2 regions of the Streptomyces sp. NPDC029836 genome follow, and region 2 is predicted to be linked to the other one. Evidence: riboswitches for the same ligand, from Rfam matches in the RefSeq annotation. Region 2 holds a riboswitch; the other holds the start of a gene.
What was found. A riboswitch is a leader RNA that binds a small molecule or an ion and turns the genes downstream of it on or off. The one in region 2 is predicted to bind glycine.
Positions count from the first base shown of each region.

Region 1: it holds a riboswitch for glycine, as region 2 does, so the genes downstream of both, gcvT (glycine cleavage system aminomethyltransferase GcvT) here and gcvP (aminomethyl-transferring glycine dehydrogenase) in region 2, are expected to answer to the same signal.

Region 1 covers NZ_JBVHZI010000006.1:290,316-297,156, reverse strand. The annotation lists gene glyA (serine hydroxymethyltransferase) at 174-1,430, opposite strand; gene gcvH (glycine cleavage system protein GcvH) at 1,446-1,829, opposite strand; gene gcvT (glycine cleavage system aminomethyltransferase GcvT) at 1,952-3,067, opposite strand; glycine riboswitch at 3,253-3,357, opposite strand; gene ACZ4XJ_RS20030 (AAA family ATPase) at 3,546-4,220, shown strand; gene ACZ4XJ_RS20025 (enhanced serine sensitivity protein SseB) at 4,289-5,023, shown strand; gene ACZ4XJ_RS20020 (enhanced serine sensitivity protein SseB C-terminal domain-containing protein) at 5,080-5,820, shown strand; gene ACZ4XJ_RS20015 (ABC transporter permease) at 6,387-6,841, shown strand, end outside.
Region 2 covers NZ_JBVHZI010000003.1:8,041-14,881, reverse strand. The annotation lists gene ACZ4XJ_RS10975 (hypothetical protein) at 1-207, shown strand, start outside; gene ACZ4XJ_RS10970 (DUF5999 family protein) at 478-666, shown strand; gene gcvP (aminomethyl-transferring glycine dehydrogenase) at 779-3,664, opposite strand; glycine riboswitch at 3,724-3,858, opposite strand; glycine riboswitch at 3,860-3,958, opposite strand; gene ACZ4XJ_RS10960 (PRC-barrel domain-containing protein) at 4,073-4,468, shown strand; gene ACZ4XJ_RS10955 (DNA polymerase IV) at 4,502-5,932, opposite strand; gene ACZ4XJ_RS10950 (MerR family transcriptional regulator) at 6,088-6,726, opposite strand.

The DNA.
Region 1 (6,841 bases), on a different contig from region 2:
AGGGTGTCCGTCCTGACGGGAATGCCGTGGCGTGCTGTCTTTATCGCGAGCCTATTTGCCACTTTTTGAACGTTTAAGAGGCGATGGGCGGCATCCGCCAAGGACATTGGTCATGAAAAGGGCCCGGCCTGTGGACAACACGGCCGGGCCCCCTCCTTCGGCTACAGCGACGGCTACAGCGACGGGTACAGCGGGAACTTCGCGGCGAGCGCCGAGACGCGCGCCTTCAGGTCCGCCGCGTCGTACTCCGGCTTCAGTGCCTGCGCGATGATCTCGGCGACCTCGGTGAAGGCCTCGGCGTCGAAACCGCGGGTGGCGAGCGCCGGCGTACCGATCCGCAGGCCCGAGGTCACCATCGGCGGCCGCGGGTCGTTCGGGATGGCGTTCCGGTTGACCGTGATGCCGACCTCGTGGAGGCGGTCCTCGGCCTGCCGGCCGTCGAGCTCCGAGTTGCGCAGGTCCACCAGGACCAGGTGCACGTCGGTGCCGCCGGTGAGGACGTCCACGCCCACGGCCTTGACGTCGTCCTGGACCAGACGGGCGGCCAGGATGCGCGCGCCCTCCAGGGTGCGCACCTGGCGCTCCTTGAAGTCCTCCGAGGCCGCGATCTTGAAGGAGACGGCCTTGGCCGCGATCACGTGCTCCAGCGGGCCGCCCTGCTGGCCCGGGAAGACCGCGGAGTTGATCTTCTTGGCCAGCTCCTGCGTCGACAGGATGACGCCGCCGCGCGGACCGCCGAGGGTCTTGTGCGTGGTGGTGGTGACGACGTGGGCGTGCGGCACCGGGTTCGGGTGCAGGCCCGCGGCGACCAGACCGGCGAAGTGCGCCATGTCGACCATCAGGTACGCGCCGACCTCGTCCGCGATGCGGCGGAAGGCGGCGAAGTCCAGCTGGCGCGGGTAGGCGGACCAGCCGGCGACGATCAGCTGCGGCTTGGACTCCTTGGCGAGGCGCTCGACCTCGGCCATGTCGACCTCGCCGGTCTCGTCGACGTGGTACGGGACCACGTTGTAGAGCTTGCCGGAGAAGTTGATCTTCATGCCGTGGGTCAGGTGACCGCCGTGGGCCAGGTTCAGACCCATGATCGTGTCGCCCGGCTTCAGCAGCGCGAACATCGCGGCGGCGTTCGCCTGCGCACCGGAGTGCGGCTGCACGTTCGCGGCCTCGGCGCCGAAGAGCGCCTTGATCCGGTCGATCGCGATCTGCTCGACGACGTCGACGTGCTCGCAACCGCCGTAGTAGCGGCGGCCGGGGTAGCCCTCGGCGTACTTGTTGGTCAGGACCGAGCCCTGGGCCTCCATGACGGCGACGGGAGCGAAGTTCTCCGACGCGATCATTTCCAGGGTGGACTGCTGGCGTACGAGCTCGGCGTCGACGGCGGCGGCGACGTCGGGGTCGAGCTCGTGGAGGGGCGTGTTCAGTACGGACATCGAAATCCCCTGGTGTCAGTTGTCGGAGTGGGTGAGCGCGGCGTACTCCTCGGCCGAGAGCACGTCCTTGGGCTCGTCCGAGAGGCGCACCTTGAACAGCCAGCCACCCTCGAACGGGGCCGTGTTCACGAGGGCCGGGTCGTCCACGACGTCCTGGTTGGCCTCGACGACCTCGCCGGAGACGGGGGAGTACAGGTCGCTGACCGACTTGGTCGACTCCAGCTCGCCGCAGGTCTCGCCCTCGGTGACGGTGTCGCCGACCTCGGGGAGCTGGGCGTAGACGACGTCACCGAGCGCGTTGGCCGCGAACTCCGTGATGCCGACCGTCGCGACGCCGTCCACGGCGTCCGACAGCCACTCGTGCTCCTTGGTGTAACGCAGCTGCTGGGGGTTGCTCATGACCTGATTCTCCTGGATGCGGGGGAGTGGATACGAACAGCGGTCTTGGATGCTGGGACGCCACGGGACGACCCCGTACGGGTGCCCGTACGGCCGTCCGTGCCGCGTTGCCGTGTGCGGAACTACTTCTGCCGCTTGTAGAACGGCAGGGCCACGACCTCGTACGGCTCATGCGTACCGCGAATGTCGACGCCGACGCCGGACGTGCCGGGTGCGGCGTGCTCCGCGTCGACGTACGCCATCGCGATCGGCTTGCCCAGCGTCGGGGACGGGGCGCCCGAGGTGACCTCGCCGATGACCTGCCCGTCGGCGACGACGGGGAAGCCGGCGCGCGGGACGCGGCGGCCCTCGGCGATCAGGCCGACCAGCTTGCGCGGCGCCTTCGTGGCGGCCTTCTCGGCGGCGGCCTCCAGCGCGGCGCGGCCGACGAAGTCACCCTCCTTCTCGAACTTCACGACCCGGCCCAGACCCGCGTCGAACGGGGTGAGGGAGGTGGTCAGCTCGTGCCCGTACAGCGGCATGCCCGCTTCCAGGCGCAGGGTGTCGCGGCAGGACAGGCCGGCCGGGACCAGGCCGACGCCCGCGCCCGCCTCGGTCAGCGCCTGCCACAGCGCCACCGCGTGCTCGGGGGAGACGAACAGCTCGAAGCCGTCCTCGCCCGTGTAGCCCGTACGCGCGATCAGCGCGGGCACGCCCGCGACGGTGCCCGGCAGGCCCGCGTAGTACTTCAGCCCGTCCAGGTCGGCGTCCGTGAGGGACTTCAGGATGCCGGGGGACTCCGGACCCTGGACGGCGATCAGCGCGTACGCGTCACGGTCGTCGCGGACCTCGGTGTCGAAGCCGGCGGCGCGCTCGGTGATCGCGTCCAGCACGACCTGGGCGTTGGAGGCGTTGGCGACGACCATGTACTCGGTCTCGCCGAGGCGGTACACGATCAGGTCGTCGACGATGCCGCCGTCCTCCTGACAGATGTGCGTGTAGCGGGCGCGGCCGACACCGACGGTCGAGATGTTGCCGACCAGCGCGTAGTCCAGCGCCTTGACGGCCTCGGGGCCGGTCAGGGTGATCTCGCCCATGTGCGACAGGTCGAACAGGCCGGCGCGGGTGCGCACGGCGTTGTGCTCGTCGCGCTCACTGGCGTACCGCAGCGGCATGTCCCAGCCCGCGAAATCGGTCATGGTCGCACCGAGCGAGCGGTGCAGCGCGTCGAGCGCGGTCAGGCGGGGGGCAGTGCTCATGGGTGTGGCTCCCGGGTCCCAGGGCATGACATGACGAGGACGATCCTCCCCATCTGTCATCGGAACCTGAGAGGTTCGCCGGGAGTTCCCGCGCGTACGGGTCAACTCCACGGTTTGCACCTTGGGTGGAGCACGCTCCGACGACCGTCGGGACGGTCGTGGCGCGGCTCGCTTTTCAGATCTGCCTCATCCACGCGGTACGGGGCCTGAGAGATTCAAGGGAGGTACTTGCTCCTTCGGCGCCCGGGCACGGCCTTGCGGCCCTGCCGGGACTCTCCCGCGCGGATTCAAGCGGCCGGTATGCAGTTGGTGTCCAGATGGCGCACATCATTGCACGGGACGTCCGGGACCGGGCGGCGGGGCCCGTGGGAAAGCCGAGAGCGGAACCGGGGGCGCCGGATTACCGTCTCTTTACACTCAGTGGGCATGGGGCTCGTGCGGCCCCGTTTCGGGGGGAGACGCTGTGCGGAGGTTCGGAGTGGTCACCACAACGGGACCCGTCGACGGAGGAACCGGGATCGACGCGGTCCCGGCCCAGCGGGCCGCGGGAGCGGCGCCGCGCGCCCTCGCGCAGGGCCTCGGCCCGGTCCGTGACCTGCGGGGATCCGCCGCGTGCGGCCCGCACCGGCTCGGCTTCGCGACGGGGGACATCGTCGTGGTGTCCGGCCTGCCCGGCGGCGGCAAGAGCACCCTGATCAAGCGCGCCACCGACGGCGGCGGCATCGACTCCCAGGACGCCCGCGAACGCTGGGAACGCCGGATGCCGGCCGCGCTGCCCTACGCCGCGTACCGGCCCCTCGTCCGCGTCGCCCACTACTGGGGCCTGTGGCGCAAGCTCAGCTCCGGTGAATCCGTAGTGGTCCACGACTGCGGCACCCAGAGCTGGGTGCGCGCTCTGCTCGCGACCGTCGCCCGCCGCCGCGACCGTTCGCTGCACCTGCTGCTGCTCGACACCACCGCCGAGGAGGCGCTGTCCGGCCAGGCGGCGCGGGGGCGCCGGGTGTCCGCGTACGCCTTCGCCTGCCACCGCGGCGCCGTCCGCCGGCTGCTCCGCGAGGCCGAGGCCGGCCGGCCGCCCGCGGGCTGCGCCTCGGCGACGCTGCTCGACCGCCGCTCGGCCGCCGCCGTGACCTCCATCGCCTTCCACGGCTGACTCCGACCGGCCCGCCCGCAGCCGATAGCCTCGGCAGCACATCGGCGCCACACGGAGGGCAGGGGTACATGCAGGGCAGCGGCTGGCCGGCGAACGAGTTGGAGCAGGTGCTCGGGGCGGCGCTCGGGCGGACGGACGCCGGGGAGCGGATCGTCGAGGTGCTCGGGCGCAGTCCGCTCTGGGTGCCGCTGCCCGAGGGCGGCGGCCCGGACCAGGGCAGCCTCAGCCTTCCCACGATGCTGATCGGCGGGGAGGCGTACGTCCCCGTCTACAGCTCGGAGGCCCAGTTCCGGTACTGCGCGGGACCCGGCATGGACTTCGTGATCGCCCCCGCCGTGGAGTTCGCCCGCGGCCTGCCCCCGCAGCTCGGCATCGCCGTGAACCCGGAGGGGGCCGTCGGGGTGCCGCTGCCGCCGGCCGCCGTCGCCGAACTGTGCCGGGCGGGCCGGGGGCCGCTCGACGGTCCGGCCACCGGGGGCCGGGTACGGCTCTTCGAGCCCGACTGGCAGGAGGACCCGGTCGACTTCCTGGCCGTCGCCGCCGAGGAGTTCCGCGGCACCGGCGTGGTCGCCGCCGCCCACCGCTGCCTGGCCAGCGTGGAGGGCGGGGCCCCCGAGCTGTACGTCGGTGTCCGGCTGGTGGGATGGGACCCCGAGTTCCGCGGCGCCCCGCTGGAGGCCCTCGGGCGGGCCCTGGCACGCGTACCGGTGCCCTGGACCGTGCAGTTGATCCTGCTCGACGCCGCCGAGGACCCGGTCACGGAGTGGATTCGTGAGCGCGTACGCCCCTTCTACCTTCCGTAGCGCCGCTTAAGCTGGGCGGTACGGGTGGACGACGGGCGGACGAAGAGGGGTACCGGGTGAGTGCGTCAGGCACGGCCGCGGCCGGGCAGGTCGAGCACATGCTGCGCCAGGTGACTCCCGGGCGCTATGAGAACTACGAGTCATTGCTGCACGGCCTCGCGGAGGGCCGGCTGTGGATGCTGCTGTGGCAGGGACAGCCGGGTTCGCCGGACGCCCAGTACGGCGGCATGGAGGTCGACGGGCTCGGCTACGCGCCCTGCGTGACCTCGCCGCAGGAACTGGCCGCCAGCGGCTGGAACCGCGGCTACGAGGTGGTCACCGGCCGGGACGTCGCCCGCGCCCTCTACCCGGACCGCTGGGGCCTGTGGGTCAACCCGCACGCCCAGGGCGGCGGCCTCGGCGTGCCGTGGGCCGACCTGCGTCGGATCGCCACCGGCCTGGACCGGATGCCGGCCGGCCCGTTGCGGCTCTCCGAGCCCTCCCTGGAGCTGCCGCAGTTCTACGGGCTGCTGACCCGCCACGCGCACCGCACGCCCGCCGTGCGCTCGCTGCGCCGCGCCTGGGTGCAACCTTCGCTGGGGTCGGCGTACCTCGCGGTGGGGCTCGACCTCTACGACGCCTCCGCGCCCGCGCTGGAATCCGTCCGCGAGATGATGCGGCAGTCCGTCGGGGCGGTGCCCGAGGGGGTGCCGGTCTGCACGGTCGCGCTGGCCGACGAGCACGACCCGGTGGCGATGTGGCTGCGCGCGCAGACCCGGCCGTTCTACGACCGGGAGGGTCAGGCGGCGGTCCACTAGCGGACGCCGGAGGCCGCCGGGACGCACCCGGAGGGCTTTCACCAGGTCACCTACAGGGAGAACGGGCAGCTGCCCGCCCTCTGGGACGGACCCCTTCGACGGACTTCGGGCCGCCGGGAACCACGGTTCCCGGCGGCCTTCGCGTTGTCCGGATTTCAACCCTGTTGGGCGCCCAATAGGCGCACTCCTCCAGTGAGTTGGGCGCGATGTCCGGTTAGGTACCGAACGGCCGGTCTTGCTCCGCTGAGGAGACAGTGGAGTCCGGATAACGGGAACCGACGCATCAGATCACGGTTGCGCATCCATTCATCTGCGGGTCTGGCGGCTGGTCGAGCGCCCGATGAAGACTCCCCACCCAAGAGCCGGTCAGTCCTCCAGGACCCGGTTCGGCACGTGGACTTCGCTTGTTGTTCCGCACGGCACTTTCCGCACTTCAGCTGCTCAGCACCCTGCACTCCGCACGCGTTCTGCGTGTACCACGCACTCCGAGCGCCACTCCGCACCAACGCCGCCACAGCGGCGGGCATGGGCCGGCTACCCGTCGGCCGAGAGGGGTCCCCACCACGATGACGGCACCACTGCATGACACGAGCGCGGAAACACCCGCACCCGTGTCCGTAGCCGACGTCCCTGCCAAAGCCATCGAAGGCCGTTCGCCCGGCCGCATCGCCTGGATGCGGCTCAAGCGTGACAAGGTCGCGCTGACCGGCGGCGTGGTCGTGATCCTGTTGATCCTGATCGCGGTGTTCGCCCCGCAGATCGTGAGCCTGTTGGGCCACCCGCCCAACGAGTTCCACGAGGACATGATCGACCCGGACCTGGGCACGCCGATCGGCTCCTTCGGCGGCATGAGCTCCGAGTTCCTGCTGGGCGTCGAACCGACCAACGGGCGCGACGTGTTCAGCCGGATCGTCTACGGCGCCCGCATCTCGCTGGTCGTCGCCTTCCTGGCGGCCTTCGTGTCGGTCGTCATCGGCAGCCTCCTCGGCGCGCTGGCGGGCTTCCTCGGCGGCTGGGTCGA
Region 2 (6,841 bases):
ACCCTGTGGCTGCACGGCGCGGTGGGCGCCGACGCCGCAGCCGGTCTGCCCGCCGCCGCCGACCTGCTGGTTCCGCTCGCCCCGGCGCCTCCCGGCATCGCCGCGTTCCGGCCGCACACCGTGTCCGAACTCCTGCCCGTACTGACGCACCGGCTGACCCGGCAGGCCCCTCCCGTACCGCCCCCCGTAGCCGCGCCGGCGGCCTGACCGCAGCCACCCGGACTGCCCATTCGGCCTAGTCCGTCGGGACCACTCGCGAACCATCCGAAATGACAGGGGAGTTGGCCTGAACCGCCCGCACGGGTGATGCGTCCTCAATCCATGAGGACAGCTGCCGGGAAATACCTGCGAAGCAGCCGTCCTGGGGGAAGACTGAGCCCATCCTCCCCGCAGGTGCGGGGACGACCCAGGGGGACGGCCATGAATCACGCATCGAGCCGTAGCGAACAGACCACAACGCAGCGAAAGAACGCATCCATGTGCCAGCACCAGCCTGCCTGCCCGTCATCAGAGTCCGCCGACCGGGAGGCCGCGCGCCCGGTGGCCAACCACCCGGAGCAGGGCTGGAGCCTGCTGTGCAACGGCGTCCTGCTCTTCGAGGACACCGGTGAACTCCTGCCGGACGGACAGATCATCGCGCCGCACCGCCCGCTCGCGGCAGCCTGAGCGGACCGGATCGAACGGAAGAAGGGGCCGTTCCCGGAGCATGTGCTCCGGGAACGGCCCCCTCAGCGCGTCGGCCCCGCGGGTCCGCGCCCCGTCACGCCGTCATCCGGGATCAGTTGTCGTACTCGTCCAGCGACGGGCAGGAACACACCAGGTTCCGGTCACCGAACGCGCCGTCGATGCGGCGCACCGGCGGCCAGTACTTCTCGGCGGGCGTGACGCCGGCCGGGAAGACGGCCTCGTCCCGGGTGTACGGGTGGTTCCACTCGCCGCCCAGCGACGCGGCGGTGTGCGGGGAGTTGGCGAGCGGGTTGTCGTCGGCCGGCCACTCGCCGCCCGCGACCCGGTCGATCTCGCCGCGGATGGCGATCATCGCGTCGCAGAAGCGGTCGATCTCGGCGAGGTCCTCGGACTCCGTCGGCTCGATCATCAGGGTGCCGGCGACCGGGAAGGACATCGTCGGCGCGTGGAAGCCGTAGTCGATCAGACGCTTGGCGATGTCGTCCACGCTCACGCCCGTCGACTTCGACAGCGGACGCAGGTCGATGATGCACTCGTGCGCGACCAGGTTGCCCGGGCCGGTGTACAGCACCGGGTAGTGCGGTTCCAGACGCTTGGCGATGTAGTTCGCGCCCAGTACCGCCACCTGGGTGGCGCGCTTGAGACCCTCACCACCCATCAGGCGTACGTACGACCAGGAGATCGGCAGGATGCCCGCCGAGCCCCACGGCGCGGCCGAGATCGGGCCGACGCCCGTCTCGGGACCGGCCGTCGGCTGGAGCGGGTGGTTCGGCAGGTACGGAGCCAGGTGCGCCCGGACGCCGACCGGACCCACGCCGGGGCCGCCACCGCCGTGCGGGATGCAGAAGGTCTTGTGCAGGTTCAGGTGCGAGACGTCGCCGCCGAAGTGACCGGGCTTGGCCAGGCCCACCAGGGCGTTCAGGTTGGCGCCGTCGACGTACACCTGGCCACCGGCCTCGTGCACCTGGGCGCAGATGTCGGCGACGTGCTCCTCGAACACACCGTGCGTCGACGGGTAGGTGATCATGAGTACGGCCAGCTCGTCGCGGTACTGCTCGATCTTGGCGCGCAGGTCGGCCGCGTCCACCTCGCCGTCGTCGGCGGTCTTGACGACGACGACCTTCATGCCGGCCATCACGGCGCTCGCCGCGTTGGTGCCGTGCGCGGAGGACGGGATGAGGCAGATGGTGCGCTGCTCGTCGCCGTTGGCCCGGTGGTAGGCGCGGACGGCCAGCAGGCCGGCGAGCTCGCCCTGCGAGCCGGCGTTCGGCTGGATGGAGACCTTGTCGTAGCCGGTCACCTCGCAGAGACGTTCCTCCAGCTCGGTGATGAGCGTGAGGTACCCCTCCGCCTGCTCGACGGGGGCGAACGGGTGCAGCTGGCCGAACTCGGGCCAGGTCACCGGCTCCATCTCGGTCGTCGCGTTGAGCTTCATCGTGCAGGAGCCCAGCGGGATCATGCCGCGGTCCAGCGCGTAGTCCTTGTCCGACAGCTTGCGCAGGTAGCGCAGCATCGCGGTCTCGGAGCGGTGCTGGTGGAACACCGGGTGGGTGAGGACCTCGTCCGAGCGCAGCAGGGCCTCGGGGAGGGTCTCGGCCGTGGTCGCGTCCAGGGCCTCCAGGTCGGCACTGACCCCGAAGGCGCCCCAGACGGCCTCGAGGTCGGCGCGCAGGGTGGTCTCGTCGCAGGCGACGGAGACCAGGTCGGAGTCGACCTGGAACAGGTTGACACCGGCGGCGCGGGCGGCGGCGACGACCTCGGCGGCCTTGCCGGGAACCCGGGCGGTGAGCGTGTCGAAGTACGAGCCGTGCACGATCTCGACCCCGCCGGCCGTCAGGCCCGCGGCGAGCAGGGCGGCGTAGCGGTGGGTGCGGCGGGCGATCGTCCGCAGCCCGTCCGGACCGTGGTAGACGGCGTACATGCCGGCCATGACGGCGAGCAGCACCTGTGCGGTACAGATGTTGCTGGTGGCCTTCTCGCGGCGGATGTGCTGCTCACGGGTCTGCAGCGCCAGCCGGTACGCCCTGTTGCCGTCCGCGTCGACGGAGACTCCGACGAGCCGGCCCGGCAGGGAGCGGGCGTGCTTGGCCTGGACGGCCATGTAGCCGGCGTGGGGTCCGCCGAAGCCCATGGGGACGCCGAAGCGCTGGGTGGTGCCGACGGCGATGTCCGCGCCCAGCTCGCCCGGCGAGGTCAGCAGGGTCAGGGCGAGCAGGTCGGCGGAGACGGTGACGATGGCACCGAGCTCGTGCGCCTGGTCGATGACCGGCTTGATCTCCCGGACGGCGCCGGAGGCACCGGGGTACTGGAGCAGCACGCCGAAGACGCCGCGCTCGGCGATCTCGGCGGGGATGCCGTCCGACAGGTCGGCGACGACGACCTCGACGCCCGTGGGCTCGGCGCGGGTCTCGATCACCGCGATGGTCTGCGGCAGCGCGTCGGCGTCGATCAGGAAGACGCCGCCCTTGACCTTGCCGACCCGGCGGGCCAGGGACATCGCCTCGGCGGCGGCGGTGCCCTCGTCGAGGAGGGAGGCGCCGGAGGTCGGCAGACCGGTCAGGTCGGCGACGACGGTCTGGAAGTTCAGCAGGGCTTCCAGCCGGCCCTGCGAGATCTCCGGCTGGTAGGGCGTGTACGCCGTGTACCAGGCCGGGTTCTCCATGACGTTGCGCAGGATGACCGGCGGGGTGAAGGTGCCGTAGTAGCCGAGGCCGATCATCGGGGACAGGACCTGGTTGCGGTCGGCGAGCGAGCGGAGCTCGGCGAGCACCTCCGCCTCGGTCCGCGCCTCGGGCAGGTTCAGCGCGTCGGCGGTCTTGATCACATCCGGTACCGCGGCGGCGGTGAGCTCGTCCAGGGAGCCGTAGCCCACCTGGGCGAGCATCTTCGCCTGCGCCTCGGCGTCCGGGCCGATGTGGCGCTGCTCGAAGGGGATGCCTCGCTCCAGCTGGGAGAGCGGAATGCGGTTGGCGGTCATGACGGAGGCCTCCTGGTCGTACGACCTGCGAGGGGCACCACGGCGCGGGCACCCGGACGGCCTCCCCCTCTGTCATCTCAACCTGAGAGCTTCACCGGGCCGCGCGGGGATCGCCCACGGGGTCCGGCTTTCACCGTCGGTGAGGAGAGGAGCCGGCACTGCGTCCCGGATCCGCCCCTGCTTTCCAGAGTGGCCTCTTCACGTGCGGTACGTATGCCTGAGAGATTCCGGGGAGGATTTGCTCCTTCGGCGCCTCCGTCGAACTCACTCGGAGGACTCTCCCGCACAGGGTCAACAGCCGTCACCCAGCCTACCAGCGAGGATCTGGACCCTCCCTCGAGTGGCCTCGTCTGCGGATATGCACTTTTGTAGTGATTACGGATGGAGTTGCGACCCTGTGGAGGGACCGTGCAGACCGACATCGATCCGCGCAGCCTGATCGGCCGCAAGGCGTTCGACCGGAACGGCGCCAAGATCGGCACCGTGGACGAGGTCTACCTCGACGACGCCACGGGCGTTCCGGAGTGGGCCGCCGTACGGACCGGCCTCTTCGGCCGGGACGCCTTCGTCCCCCTGGAACCCAGCGAGGTGGTGGACGACACCCTGCGCGTGCCGTTCGAACGCTCCCTCATCAAGGACGCCCCCGATTTCGGGGTGGGCCGCCACCTCTCCCCCGAGCAGGAGCTCCAGCTCTACCACCACTACGGCCTCGACGTGATCCTCCCCTCGGAGTTCCAGCACGCCGCGCCCCCACCCACCAGGAAGCGCCGCCGCGACGCGGGCCGGCCGGCGGGCGGGGGTTAGGACGGACGCGGCCCAAAGGTTGTGCAACACCCTTCAGCCCGGACCCACCAGGGCCGGCGGATCGGACGGCTCCAGTTCGGGGTCGTCCACCCGGAAGGTCCGGGCCCGACCGGGCGGGGACCCGGGCCCCTCGAACCGTACGGTCACCCGACCGACCCCACTGCCCTGGACCCAGCCGGGCCCGTACACCGCGTGCCGTACGTCGCTCCCGGCCGCCCAGTGCCGCACGGGACTCCCCTCCGGGCTCCCGACCGGGGCCACGGCCGCTCCGCCGCCCTCCGGGCCCCCTACGGCCGCTCCTGCCCCGGCGGTCCCGGACGCCGCGTCCGCCCCGTCCGGCACGACGGCCCCGCTCCCGCGCACGACGCCCGGATCCGTGTCCGCCTCGGCGGCGCGCACCTGGGCGAAGAGGTCCTCCTGCGTGTAGTCCGCGAGGCCGGCCACCCCGACCCCGAGGAGCCGTACGCCGCCGGTGGTGTCCACGCCCTCCAGCAGCCGCGCCGCCGCCTCCCGCACCACGGCGGGGTCGTCCGTCGGGCCGCGCAGGGTCTCGGAGCGGGTCAGCGTCGAGAAGTCGTAGCGCCGCACCTTGAGGACGATGGTCCGACCCGAGTGCCCGGAGGCGCGCAGCCGGCCCACGCACCGGTCGGCGAGCCGCCGCACCTCGTTGCGGATCCGTACCCGGTCGTGCAGGTCCACGTCGAAGGTGTCCTCGACCGACACGGACTTCGCGTCCCGCTCCGCGACCACGGGCCGGTCGTCCAGCCCCAGCGCCATCCGGTACAGCCCCGCCCCGTGCGCCTTGCCGACCATCCGGACCAGTTCGTCCTCCCCGGCTTCGGCGAGCTCCCCGACGGTGGTGATCCCGGCCCGGCGCAGGTGCTCCCCGGTGGCCGGCCCCACCCCGGGCAGGGTCCGCACCGACATCGGCGCGAGCAGGTCCCGTTCGGTGCCGGGTTCGATGAGCAGCAGCCCGTCCGGCTTGGCCTCCTCGGAGGCCACCTTGGCGAGCATCTTCGATCCGGCCAGCCCCACCGAGCCGCTGAGCCCCGTGGCGGCCGTGATGTCGGCCCGCAGCCGCTCCCCCACCGCCCGGGCCCCGGCGGCGTCGAAGGCGACCCCGCCCGCCTCCAGGTCCACGAAGGCCTCGTCCAGGCTGAGCGGCTCGACCAGCGGGGACAGCTCCCGCAGCAGGCCCATGACCAGCTCGCTGACCTCGCGGTAGAGACTGAACCGGGGGATCAGGCAGGCCCCGTTCGGGCAGAGCCTGCGGGCCTGGGCCATCGGCATCGCCGAGTGGACGCCGAACCGCCGGGCTTCGTAGGAGGCGGTGGCCACCACACCGCGCGGTCCGAGACCCCCCACGATCACGGCCTTCCCGCGCAGGCTGGGCTTCGACGCCTGCTCCACCGAGGCGTAGAAGGCGTCCATGTCCAGGTGCAGGATGGTCGGGGCGGATCTCACAGCCCGATGCTCCCCTACGGCACTGACACGGCCACTGACATCACCGCGGCGGACGCGACGACGCAGGCACCTCCCCGGCCCTCCACGAGGGTCGAGCCCCCGGAAGAACCGGATCAGCCGGGCCGCATCGCCCGGCTTCGATCAGGCGGCCGCGATCAGACGGCCCGGTTCCGGCGCGCGGCCAGCTCGTCGGCCGGATTCTGGCCGACCAAGGTCTCGCCGGTGTCCACGCGTTCCCCGTGCAGCTGCGACAGGGCGTTCTCCACGTCCCGCCAGACCACGCCCACCGCGATGCCGAAGATGCCCTGCCCGCCCTGGAGCAGGCTCACCACCTGGTCCGGCGAGGTGCACTCGTACACGGTCGCGCCGTCGCTCATCAGCGTCATGCGCTCCAGGTCCTGGAAACCCCGGTCCCGCAGGTGCTGCACGGCGGTGCGGATGCTCTGCAGCGCCACCCCGGTGTCCAGGAAGCGCTTGACGATCTTGAGGACCACCACGTCACGGAAGCTGTACAGCCGCTGCGTGCCGGATCCGTACGCGAGCCGGACGCTCGGCTCCACCAGCCCCGTCCGCGCCCAGTAGTCGAGCTGCCGGTACGTGATGCCGGCCGCCGCGCACGCCGTGGGGCCTCGGTAGCCGACCTCCTCCGGCGCCGGGGCGTCGCTCACCGGCCCGACCGGCGTGGACGCCGGCTGACGGTGCGCGGGCCCGGCCGCGCCGCCGTGCAGCGGGTACGGCCCACCATCACTCCGTGCGGGGGTGCCCCCGGTCGTACCGTCGCCCGTGATCCTCACGCCGACCCTCCGTCCTTGACCTGCCCACCTTGACGGTAGGCAGTGACCAGGGGTGCGTCAACGATCGCCACACTCGGCACGCCGAGTGATAATCACCCTGAGAGTGGTTTCCCGT